DNA from 3 places in the Streptomyces sp. NPDC057307 genome. Region 3 is predicted to be linked to each of the others. Evidence: riboswitches for the same ligand, from Rfam matches in the RefSeq annotation. Region 3 holds a riboswitch; each other region holds the start of a gene.

The links. A riboswitch is a leader RNA that binds a small molecule or an ion and turns the genes downstream of it on or off. The one in region 3 is predicted to bind thiamine pyrophosphate.
Region 1: linked by a shared signal. The riboswitch ahead of ACFUN8_RS24570 (thiamine ABC transporter substrate binding subunit) and the one ahead of thiC (phosphomethylpyrimidine synthase ThiC) in region 3 are both predicted to bind thiamine pyrophosphate.
Region 2: linked by a shared signal. The riboswitch ahead of thiO (glycine oxidase ThiO) and the one ahead of thiC (phosphomethylpyrimidine synthase ThiC) in region 3 are both predicted to bind thiamine pyrophosphate.

What each region holds. Positions count from the first base shown of each region.
Region 1 covers NZ_JBHUZM010000082.1:8,267-12,268, forward strand. The annotation lists gene ACFUN8_RS24565 (ABC transporter permease) at 1-1,458, opposite strand, end outside; gene ACFUN8_RS24570 (thiamine ABC transporter substrate binding subunit) at 1,611-2,705, opposite strand; TPP riboswitch at 2,785-2,909, opposite strand; gene rlmN (23S rRNA (adenine(2503)-C(2))-methyltransferase RlmN) at 2,964-4,002, opposite strand, start outside.
Region 2 covers NZ_JBHUZM010000122.1:3,348-7,349, reverse strand. The annotation lists gene ACFUN8_RS29660 (thiazole synthase) at 1-602, opposite strand, end outside; gene thiS (sulfur carrier protein ThiS) at 608-844, opposite strand; gene thiO (glycine oxidase ThiO) at 841-2,046, opposite strand; TPP riboswitch at 2,043-2,157, opposite strand; gene ACFUN8_RS29645 (NAD(P)/FAD-dependent oxidoreductase) at 2,322-3,485, shown strand; gene ACFUN8_RS29640 (Rv2175c family DNA-binding protein) at 3,532-3,897, shown strand.
Region 3 covers NZ_JBHUZM010000036.1:34,886-38,887, forward strand. The annotation lists gene ACFUN8_RS15945 (hypothetical protein) at 1-880, opposite strand, end outside; gene thiC (phosphomethylpyrimidine synthase ThiC) at 1,082-2,836, opposite strand; TPP riboswitch at 2,830-2,972, opposite strand; gene ACFUN8_RS15955 (YibE/F family protein) at 3,044-4,002, shown strand, end outside.

The DNA.
Region 1 (4,002 bases), on a different contig from region 3:
CCGGTCCGGTCGCGCGATGAAGACCGTGGCACCGAACTCGCCCAGCGAGACGGCGAAGGCGAATCCGGCGGCCACCAGCACCGCTCGCCGCACCATGGGCAGATCCACCTCCCGCCAGACACGCAACGGCGACGCGCCGAGCACGGCGGCGGCCTCGCGCAACCGCCCGTCCACGGCACGCAGTACGGGAAGCATGATCCGTACGACGAAGGGGACCCCCACCAACGCCTGGGCGAGGGGCACCAGGATCCACGACGCCCGCAGGTCCAGAGGCGGCTTGTCCAGCGTGATCAGGAACCCGAAGCCGACAGTCACCGCGGAGACGCCCAACGGAAGCATCAGAAGAGCGTCGAAGCCCCGTACGAGGCGCCCCGCCCTGCGGGTGAGCGCGGCGGCCGCCAGCCCACCCACGACCAGAGCGATGACCGTGGCCACCAGGGCGTAGCGCAGGGAGTTCCAGACCGCTTCCAGCGGCGGAACGAGGAACGTGCCGCCGCTCGCCTCCACCGAACGGAGCGCCCGGTAGTAGTCGAAGCCGTACCCGGCGGGGCCGTCGAGCGACCGCTCGACCAGCACGCCGAGGGGCAGCAGGATCAGAAGCAGGACGGTGCCGAGCACCCCGGCGAGCAGCACCCACTGGCCGGCTCCGCGCGGCCTGCGCGCCGTCTGCGCGGGATCGACCAGTTTCAGGACGGTCTCCCGCCTCCGTACGGTCCAGGCGTGCAGCGCCAGGACCCCGCCGACGGCGGCGAACTGCACCATCGTCAGAACGGCGGCCGTGGGCAGATCGAGCAACTGCGCGGTCTGCCGGTAGATCTCCACCTCCAGCGTGGAGTAGGCCGGACCGCCCAGGATCTGGACGATGCCGAAGGAAGTGAAGGTGAAGAGGAAGACCATCAGCGCCGCGGCGGCGACGGCGGGGCCGAGCGCGGGCACCGTGACACGCCACCACGCCGCGAGGCGCCCGGCACCGAGCACCCGCGCGGCCTCCTCCTGCCGTGGGTCGAGCTGGGCCCAGAGACCACCCACGGTGCGGACGACCACCGCGTAGTTGAAGAAGACATGCGCCAGGAGGATCGCCCATACCGTCGTGTCCGCCCGCACGCCCCACAGTTCGTCGAGGAGCCCGCCGCGCCCCAACAGCGCCAGGAAAGCCGTGCCGACAACGACGGTCGGCAGGACGAACGGCACGGTCACGACGGCGCGCAGCACCTGCTTGCCGGGGAACTCGAAGCGTGCGAAGACGTACGCGCCGGGGAGCGCGATCAGCAGGGTGAGGGCGGTGGAGAGCGCGGCCTGCCACGTGGTGAACCAGAGCACCTGCCCGATGTCGGGCCGGCTCAGTACGTCGCCGAACCTGCCCCAGTGCCAGGATCCGTCCGCCTTCAGCCCGCGGCCGACGATCGCGGCGACGGGGTAGGCGAAGAAGACCGCGAAGAAGGCGACGGGCACGGCCATGAGGCAGAGCCGTACGGCGCTCCCCCGGCGCCGTACGACGCGCGCCGCGCGTCCCGCTCCCCGGCCCCGGCCCCGGCCCCGTCGTCGGACGACGGAGCCGGCGGCGGCAGCCTTTCGCGGGGGCCTCTCGCCCTTCCGGGCGGCCTCCGCGCCTACTTGACGACGAGTGAAGACCACGACTGGATCCACTCGTCACGGTTCTTGGCTATCTTCTCCGGGGCCACGGTCTCCGGGTTGTCGACGACGGCGCCGTGGTCGGTGAAGAGGGCGGGCAACTTCGCACCGTCGACGACCGGGTTCACGAACATGTTGAGCGGCATGTCCTCCTGGAAGGTCTTGCTCACCAGGAAGTCCAGCAGGGCCTTGCCGCCCGCCTCGTTCTTCGCCCCCTGGAGCAGGCCGGCGAACTCGATCTGGCGGAAGCAGGTGCCCGCGGCGACGCCGGTCGGCGCCTCCTTGGGCTGCGGGTCGGCGTACAGGACCTCGACGGGCGGGCTCGACGCGTACGAGACGACGAGCGGACGCTCCGCCTTCGCCTTCTTGCCCCCCGCCGAACCGGAGAATTCCTCGTTGTACGCCTGTTCCCAGCTGTCGACGACCTGGACGCCGTTGGCCTTGAGCTTCTTCCAGTAGCCCTGCCAGCCGTCGTCCCCGTACGCGGCGACGGTGCCGAGGAGGAAACCGAGGCCCGGTGAGGACTGCTCGGCGTTCTCGACGACGAGGAGATCCTTGTAGGCGGGCTTCGTCAGGTCGGCGAAGGACTCGGGCGGGGCCAGTTTCTTGTCGGTGAAGTACTTCTTGTCGTAGTTGACGCAGATGTCGCCGGTGTCGACGGGGGTGACACGGTGCTTGGCATCGTCGAGGCGTACGTCGGCGCGGACCTGGTCGAGGCCCTTCGCCTCGTACGGCGTGAACAGACCGTTGTCGAGAGCGCGGGAGAGCAGGGTGTTGTCGACGCCGAAGAAGACGTCGCCCTGCGGCGAACCCTTGGTGAGGATCTCCTTGTTGAGCGCCGCACCCGCCTCGCCGCTCTTGAGCACCTTGACGGTGTAGCCCGTCTGCTCGGTGAACTCCTTCAGTACGGAGTCCGAGGCGGCGAACGAGTCGTGGGCGACGAGCGTCACGCTCTTGGACTTCGCGCCGTCCGACGCGGTGGAGTCCTCGGACCCGCCGCCGCACGCGGCGAGCGTGGAGACTCCCAGCGCGGCGGCGACGGCGCCGACCGCCATCTTCTTCGTGGTACGCACTGAATTCCTCCTGGGGTGTCCAGGAGAAGACGCGGCCCTGCCCCGCGCCGGCGAACCGGAGCAGGGCAGGGCGCAACAGCTTGAGTGATGACCGAACTTCCTACCCAGAATGACCTGGGCAAGGTTCAGAGGGTCTGCGACCGTGAGGCTCTTCTCGGGCCTCTGCCGCACTCTCAGCGCTGTGGCGCTCCCCTGTCGGAATATGTAATTCGTTCGAACCCCAGCGTACATGGGCCCCGACGGGGCCCTTCGCCGCGCTCAGCGCTCCGTCGCCGCCAGCTGACCGCACGCCCCGTCGATCTCCTGGCCTCGGGTGTCGCGCACCGTCACGGGCACCCCATGGGACGCGATGGCCTCCACGAATGCCTTCTCGTCCTCGGGGCGGGAAGCCGTCCACTTGGAGCCGGGCGTCGGGTTGAGCGGGATCAGATTGACGTGCACCCGCTTGCCCTTGAGCAGCCGTCCCAACAGATCGCCCCGCCACGCCTGGTCGTTGATGTCGCGGATCATGGCGTACTCGATGGAGATCCGGCGACCCGACTTTTCGGCGTACTCCCAGGCGGCGTCCAGCACCTCCCGCACCTTCCAACGGGTGTTGACCGGCACGAGGGTGTCACGCAGTTCGTCGTCGGGCGCGTGAAGCGAGACGGCGAGGCGGCACTTGAAGCCTTCGTCGGCGAATCGCAGCATCGCGGGCACCAGGCCCACCGTCGAGACGGTGATGCCGCGCTGCGAGAGGCCGAGACCGTCCGGCTCCGGGTCGGTCAGCCGACGGATCGACCCGACGACGCGGCGGTAATTGGCGAGTGGTTCGCCCATGCCCATGAAGACGATGTTGGACAGCCGGGCGGGGCCGCCGGGGACCTCGCCGTCGCGCAGCGCGCGCATACCGTCCACGATCTGGTGCACGATCTCGGCCGTGGACAGGTTGCGGTCGAGCCCCGCCTGCCCCGTGGCGCAGAACGGGCAGTTCATGCCGCAGCCGGCCTGCGAGGAGATGCACATGGTGACCCGGTCCGGATAGCGCATCAAAACGGACTCGACGAGCGTGCCGTCGTGCAGCCGCCACAGCGTCTTACGGGTGGTGTCGTCGTCACAGGAGATGTGCCGGACCACGGACATCAGGTCGGGCAGCAGCTCCGTGGCGAGCTTCTCGCGCGCGGCGGCCGGAATGTCCGTCCACTCGGCGGGGTCGTGCGCGAACCGCGCGAAGTAGTGCTGCGACAGTTGCTTGGCGCGAAACGCCTTCTCGCCGAGCGCCGCCACGGCCTCGCGACGTTCCTCCGGCGTGAGGTCG
Region 2 (4,002 bases), on a different contig from region 3:
CAGCCCAGCTCCATGGCGAGCGCGGCGTCCGACGCCGTACCGGCCCCCGCGTCCAGGATGACCGGCACGCGCGCGTGCTCGGTGATCAGCTGGAAGTTGTGCGGGTTACGGATCCCCAGACCCGACCCGATCGGGGAACCGAGCGGCATGATCGCCGCGCAGCCCACGTCCTCCAGCTTCCTGGCCAGCACCGGATCGTCGTTCGTGTACGGCAGGACGGTGAAGCCGTCGTCCACCAACGTCTCGGCGGCGTCGAGCAGTTCGATCGGGTCCGGCAGCAACGTCCGTTCGTCGGCCACCACTTCGAGCTTGATCCAGTCGGTGCCCAGCGCCTCCCGCGCCAGACGGGCGGTGAGGACGGCCTCGCCCGCGGTGAAACAGCCCGCCGTGTTCGGCAGGACCCGGATGCCCAGCCGGTCGAGCACGGACAGGACGGAGCCGTGCACGGTGGGGTCCAGCCGGCGCATGGCGACGGTGGTGAGTTCGGTGCCGGACGCGATCAGGGACCGTTCCAGTACGTCGAGGCTGGGCGCCCCGCCCGTACCCATGATGAGGCGGGAGTCGAGGACGGAGTCGCCGATGACGAGCCGGTCGTCGGACATCTGGCTCAGCCTCCTTGGACGGCGGTGAGGACTTCGACGCGGTCGCCGTCGGACAGGGTGGTGGCCGACCAGCGCCCGCGCGGGACGACGGTCTCGTTGAGCGCGGCGGCGACGCCCGACGGGGCGGGGGTGAGGGTCGCGACAAGGACATCGAGGGTGACGGGTCCGGCGAGGACGCGGGCCTCGCCGTTCACCGACACGGTCACGGATCCCCGCGCGGACGAAGGCGTGGTGTCGGTCATGCGTGCTGCTCCTGACCTACGGAGACGGCGGGGGAGAGGGCCGGCGACGAGCCGGACACGAAGCCGGGGGAGAAACGGCCCGGTGTGAAGGGCCGCGCGTCGTCGGGGAGTTCGCCTGTCGTGAGCACGGTCGCCATGACCTGACCGGTGACGGGCGTCAGCAGCACCCCGTTGCGGTGGTGCCCGGTCGCCAGATGGAGGCCCGGCAGGGCGGTCGGCCCGAGCAGCGGGGCGTTGTCCGGCGACGTCGGCCGCAGCCCGGCCCGCGTCTCGGTGAGCGGCAGTTCGGTGATGCCGGGAAGGAGTTCGTGGGCGTCGCGCAGCAGCTCGTACACCCCGCCCGCCGTCACCGTCGTGTCCCAGCCGAGTTCCTCGCTCGTGGCGCCCACGACCAGCTCGCCGTTCTCGCGCGGCACCAGATAGATGTGGCTGCCGCGGACCTCGGCCCGCAGCGTCCGGGACAGGAACGGCGCGTACGGGCGTGGCACCGTCAGCCGCAGGACCTGACCCTTCACGGGGCGAACCGGCGGCAGGACGTCGTCCGGCACGCCCGCGAGCTGCCCGCTGAGGCTGCCCCCGGCGATGACGACCTGGTCGGCGCCGAGTTCGGCGCCGCCGCGCACGGCGACCCCGGCGGCCCGGTCCCGGACCACCCGCAGGCGCTCCGCCCAGGCCCGGTGGAGGACCACTCCCGACCGCTCGCAGGCCGTCACGAGGGCGGCCGCGAGCCTGCGCGGGTCGATCTGATGGTCGCCGTCGACCCGCAGACCGCCACGCACTCCCGGGGCGAGCATCGGCTCCAGCCGCCGGCACTCGCGGCCGGTGAGCCACTCCGACTCCAGACCCGACCTCCTTTGGAGGGCGTGGAGTTCACGCAACTGTGCCCGGTCGTCGGTGTCGAGAGCGACCGCGAGCGTGCCGCAGACGCGATAGCCGGTGTCCTGGCCGGAGACCGACTCCAACTCGGTGACGAAGTCCGGATAGAGCCCCGCGGAGGCGATGTTCAGCCCCAGCAGGGTCTGTTCGCCGTGGTCGAGTTCGCTGACGGCGGCGAGCATTCCGGCGGCGACCTGCGCGGCGCCGCCGCCCGGCTCCGGATCGACGACGGTGACACCGAGCCCGCGCTGCGCCGCCCGCCAGGCCGTGACGAGGCCGATGATCCCGCCCCCGACGACGAGGACGTCGGTATGAGATGACCGCATGGGCGTCCAGCTCCTCCCTTCGCCGGCATGACCCGGATCAGGTTCGTACGGTCGGAGGCCGTGTCAGCTTCCCTCTCAGCCCGCTGCGTGCGGGCTCCCGCGAGGTGTGAAGTCTCTTGTTCGCTACTGCCGATAACTGCTTCGGAGGTCAGCGTAACCCCCTGTCCCCGCGCCCTGTAAGGGAGTCGTCGTCCCCGCCGGGTCCTTAAGGTGATCGGGTGAGCGAGCAGCGGAAGCAGACGGACGAGCGGCGCACCGTCGTCGTCGGCGCGGGTATGGCGGGTGTGCAGACCGCCGTGGCACTGCGCGAACTGGGCCACGACGGCCCCGTCACCCTCATCGGCGCCGAGCGGCACCAGCCCTACGACCGGCCCCCACTCTCGAAGGCCGTCCTCCTGGGGACGGCGGAGAGTTCGGCCTTCGACGTGGACTTCGAGGCGCTCTCCGTGGAACTGCGACTGGGTCTCGAAGTGACCGGCGTACGCCCCGGGGACCGGGAGTTGGACACGGAGGCGGGGCCGGTTCCGTACGACGTACTCGTCATCGCCACCGGCGCCGAGCCGATCACGCTGCCGGGCGCCGAGGGCGTGCCCGGTGTCCACCTGCTGCGCACCCTGGACGACGCCGCGCGGCTGCGCCCCGTCCTGGACGGCGGGCGGCACATCGTCGTGGTCGGCGCCGGCTGGATCGGCGCCGAGTTCACCACCGCGGCCAGGGAGGCCGACTGCGCGGTGACCGTCGTCGAGGCCGCCGGCCGTCCCCTCGCCGGCGCCCTGCCCGCCGAGGTCGCCACTCCGATGGCGCACTGGTACGCGGAGAGCGGCGCCGAACTCCTCACCCACGCGCGCGTGGCGGCCGTCGAACCCGGCAGGGTGCTCCTCACCGACGGCCGCGAGCTGGCGGCGGACGCGGTGGTCGTCGGTATCGGCGCCAGACCCGCCACGGCCTGGCTGGCGGGCTCCGGCATCGCGACCGGCCCCGAGGGCGCCGTCACCGCCGACGACCGGCTGCGCGCCTCACAGCCCGGCGTGTACGCGGTCGGGGACTGCGCCTCGTTCCCCTCGGCCCGCTACGGAGAGCGGCTGATGGTGCACCACTGGGACAACGCTCTCCAGGGGCCGCGCACCGTCGCCGCCGACATCGTCGGGGAGGCGCACGAGCCGTACGACCCGGTCCCGTACTTCTGGTCCGAGCAGTTCGGCCGCTTCGTGCAGTACGCGGGCCACCACGCCCACGCCGACACCCTGCTCCGGCGCGGCGACCCGGCGAGCGCCGCCTGGTCGGTCCTCTGGCTGCGTGAGGGGGTGCTGGTGGCGCTGCTGGCCGTCGGCAGACCGCGCGATCTCGCGCAGGGCCGCAAACTCGTCGCGGCGGGCGCCCGGATCGACACGGAGCGTGCCGCCGACCCCGCCGTACCGCTCAAACTGACAGCCCTCTGACCCGGCTCGGCTTCCGACTGTCAGTCCGGGATGGCAGGCTTGTCCTGTGACTGAGATTGACGCAAAGATCGATGCTCTCGTCCCTGCCTGGCTCCACCTGCCCGATATCGCCGAAATGCTCGATATCGAGGTGACGCGTGTACGCCAGCTCGTCAAGGACGGCACGCTGATCGCCGTGCGCCGCGGTGAGAACCGCGCGCTCCAGGTGCCGGCCGCCTTCATCGACGGCGACAAGGTGGTCAAGGGCCTCGCGGGGACCCTGACGCTCCTGAGGGACGACAGCTTCACCGACGAAGAGATGCTCGAATGGCTCTTCACTCCCGACCCGTCCCTGCCGGGCACGCCCGCGCAGGCCCTCAGCGAAAATCGCGGTACGGAGGTGAAGCGCCGCGCGCAGGCGCTCGCCGTCTGAGCCCGCCGTGCGCGGGCCGGGGCCTCCCCGGTCCGCGCCCCACCCACCCCCCACCCCGCAAAGACCGACAACCAGCTCCCTCCGCCGCGGGGGACCCCCCAGCCC
Region 3 (4,002 bases):
TCCCCGTCGCGGCCTGGAGGAACGGGTCGTCCTCGGTGTCCAGTCCCAGTTGGAAGTAGCCACCCTGCCAGGGCGTGTACTCCATGGTGAATGTGCCGTCGGCGGCGGTGGTGAAGCGGCCGACGGTGTCGGTCATGGAGTCGTTGGGACCGAAGAGGACACCGCCGGACCGCTCTGCCAGCGGCACCCAGCCCTCGGCGGTCTTCTGCTCGACCGTGACGTTCAGCGTCACGGACCCGCCGAAGTCGACATCGGTCTCACTGACCGTCGCCTCGAAGCGCGTGGGAATCTGGTCGACGCCGATCTGGACCGGCTCCGACTCCCCGTACAGCACGGTGGGGGTACCGCCGTCCGACCGGAAGACGGCCTGGACCGGGGAGGCGTGGTCCAGCCGCACGGAGGCGCTGAAGCGGCCGCTCCCATCGGTGGAGACGGTGGCCTCGGTCCAGTAGTCGACATCGATGTCGACCTTGCGCGTCGCCAGGGGCTTCACCTCGCGTGTGGGCCACCGTCCGAACAGCGTCCCCTCGACCCGCACGGCACGATGCTCGCGGTCGATCGAGCCGCGGTCGACGTCCAGCTCACCGAAGTGCGCGACGACGTAGTAGGCGAGGTCCCCGGCGGACTGCTTCCGCACGTGATCGCCGTCGGCGTCCGTCACGTCCACGTCGACGCGGTAGCTGCCCAACTCGGGCAGATCCAGCGGCTTCTCCGTGTGCCAGACCCCGTCCTGGCGCGTACCGGAGACAAGCCGGAAGTCGTCGAACCCGACCTCGGCGACCTCGGTCTGTGTCGCGTACGAGATCAGGCGCGCCGTGATGTTCTCGACGTCGGCCCCGGACCGGGCGCCGACCTGCAGGATACCGAGGTCGCTCGACACGCTTCCCGTGTAGAGAACCTCAAGCTGATCAGAGGCATGTGAGACGGTCGCCCCACCGAGGCCGAGCGCGGCCGCCACAGCCGTCACCGTGACCCATCTGCCTATTCTCCTCAGCAACACTTTTGATCCCCACCCCTGTCGAATTGGACGCGGAGCCGCCCTCGTGAGGCGGCTCCGCCAGGGATCTTTATACCGGCTCGCTCAGTCGGCCATCGGCAGATAGACGCGGTTGCCGCTCGCCGCGAACTCCTTCGACTTGGCGGCCATGCCGGCCTCGATCTCGTCCTGCGAACCGCCGTGGTCCCGCCGGATGTCGTGCGAGATCTTCATCGAACAGAATTTCGGCCCGCACATCGAGCAGAAGTGCGCGGTCTTCGCCGGCTCGGCGGGCAGCGTCTCGTCGTGGAACTCCCGCGCCGTGTCCGGGTCGAGCGCCAGATTGAACTGGTCCTCCCAGCGGAATTCGAACCGCGCGTCCGACAGCGCGTCGTCCCACTCCTGCGCCCCCGGATGCCCCTTGGCCAGATCCGCCGCGTGCGCCGCGATCTTGTACGTGATGACGCCGGTCTTCACGTCGTCGCGGTTCGGCAGGCCCAGGTGCTCCTTGGGCGTCACGTAGCAGAGCATCGCCGTGCCCCACCAGGCGATCATCGCGGCGCCGATGCCGGAGGTGATGTGGTCGTACGCCGGGGCGACGTCCGTCGTCAGCGGGCCGAGCGTGTAGAACGGCGCCTCCTCGCAGATCTCCTGCTGGAGGTCGATGTTCTCCTTGATCTTGTGCATCGGGACATGGCCGGGGCCCTCGATCATGGTCTGCACGTGGTGCCGCTTGGCGATGGTGTTCAGCTCGCCCAGCGTCCGCAGCTCGGCGAACTGCGCCTCGTCGTTGGCGTCGGCGATCGAGCCGGGGCGCAGGCCGTCACCGAGGGAGTACGTCACGTCGTACGCCGCGAGGATGTCGCACAGCTCCTCGAAGTTCTCGTACAGGAACGACTCCCGGTGGTGCGCCAGGCACCACGCCGCCATGATCGAGCCGCCGCGCGAGACGATGCCGGTCTTGCGGCGGGCCGTCAGCGGCACGTACCGCAGCAGGACGCCCGCGTGGACGGTCATGTAGTCGACGCCCTGCTCGGCCTGTTCGACGACTGTGTCCTTGTAGATCTCCCAGGTCAGCTCCTCGGCCTTGCCGTCGACCTTCTCCAGGGCCTGGTAGAGCGGCACCGTGCCGATGGGGACGGGGGAGTTGCGCAGCACCCACTCACGGGTGGTGTGGATGTTGCGGCCGGTGGAGAGGTCCATGACCGTGTCGGCGCCCCACTTGGTGGCCCAGGTCATCTTGTCCACCTCCTCCTCGATGGAGGAAGTGACCGCGGAGTTGCCGATGTTGGCGTTGACCTTCACCAGGAACCGCTTGCCGATGATCATCGGTTCGATCTCGGGGTGGTTGACGTTGGCCGGCAGCACGGCGCGGCCGGCCGCGATCTCCTCGCGTACGACCTCGGGCGCGACGTTCTCCCGGATGGCGACGTACTCCATCTCCGGGGTGATGTCGCCCCGTCGGGCGTAGGCGAGTTGGGTCACCGCCTGCCCGTCGCGGCCCCGGCGCGGCTGGCGCGGGCGGCCGGGGAAGACGGCGTCGAGATTGCGAAGGCCGCCGCGGGGCGAGGTGTGCTTGAGGCCGTCGTCCTCGGGGCGGACGGGGCGGCCCGCGTACTCCTCGGTGTCGCCGCGGCCGATGATCCAGTTCTCCCGGAGCGGTGCGAGCCCGCGCCGTACGTCGGTTTCGACGGTGGGGTCGGTGTACGGCCCCGACGTGTCGTACAGCGTCACGTCGTCGCCGTTGGTGAGATGCACCTGACGGACCGGCACCCGGAGGTCGGGGCGTGAACCTTCCACGTACCCCTTGTGCCAGCCGATGGATCGCGCGGCAGACGTGTGTGTGTCCTGAACGGTCATGGAGACCTACTCCCTACGCCGGCATTACCCGGTAACAGGTTCGGCGGTCGACGCAGCTCAGGGATCCGGGGAAACCCCGGAACTCCACAGTCAGCGTCCTCTCAGCCCGGTGCTCCGAGCTCCCGCGTGTGTAAAGGCACCACCACGCTAACGCGATGTCGGGCGTGCTGAACAGAGGGCCTCCGTCGTTCTTGCGATGATCGGTCGGTGACCTCACCCCAGCAGACACCCGATACGCATGGCCACTCGCACAGCCACGGACCGGCCGCGCCGGTCTCCAAGCATCTGCGCAAGGTCATCGCCGCGGTGCTGATTCCCTTCGCGACGGCCGTCGTTGTCGGACTCGTCGTGCTCTGGCCCGGTGGCGCCCCGGCGCACGAACGCACCGGTGTCGGCTTCGACCGGCAGACCGAGCAGGGCCGGGTGGTGAAGATCGAGCAGATCGACTGCAAGGACGTGAACGCCGCTCAGGTCCCGCCGACGGGCGACACGTCGACGCCGGAGGGGCGTGAGGCGCAGCGCGCGCAGACCGGGGACTGTGTGAAGGCGACGGTCGAGGTGACGAGCGGCAAGGACAAGGGGCGTACGTTCGTCGAGGTCGTCCAGCCGGACGCGCCCCGGCAGTTTCACGTGAAACAGGATGTCGTGGTCGCCTACGCGCCCGACGCGCCGCGTGATCTCCAGTACTCGGTCACGGACGTGGACCGCACGATGCCGATGGCGGTGCTGGCCGGGATCTTCGCGCTGGCGGTGATCGTGGTGGGGCGGCTGCGCGGGCTGATGGCGCTGGTCGCGCTCGTCATCTCGTTCGCCGTACTGACGCTGTTCATCCTGCCGGCGATTCTCCAGGGCTCGAATCCGCTGATCGTCGCGGTCGTCGGCGCGAGCGCCATCATGCTGATCGCGCTGTATCTGTGCCACGGTCTGACGGCCCGTACGTCGGTCGCCGTCCTCGGCACGCTGATCTCGCTGCTGCTGATCGGGCTGCTGGGCTCGGTGTTCATCGGCTGGGCGAGTCTGACGGGCAACACGGACGACAACACCGGGCTGATCCACGGTCTCTATCCGGAGATCGACATGAGCGGTCTGCTGTTGGCGGGCGTCATCATCGGATCCCTCGGTGTGCTCGACGATGTGACGGTCACCCAGACCTCGGCGGTGTGGGA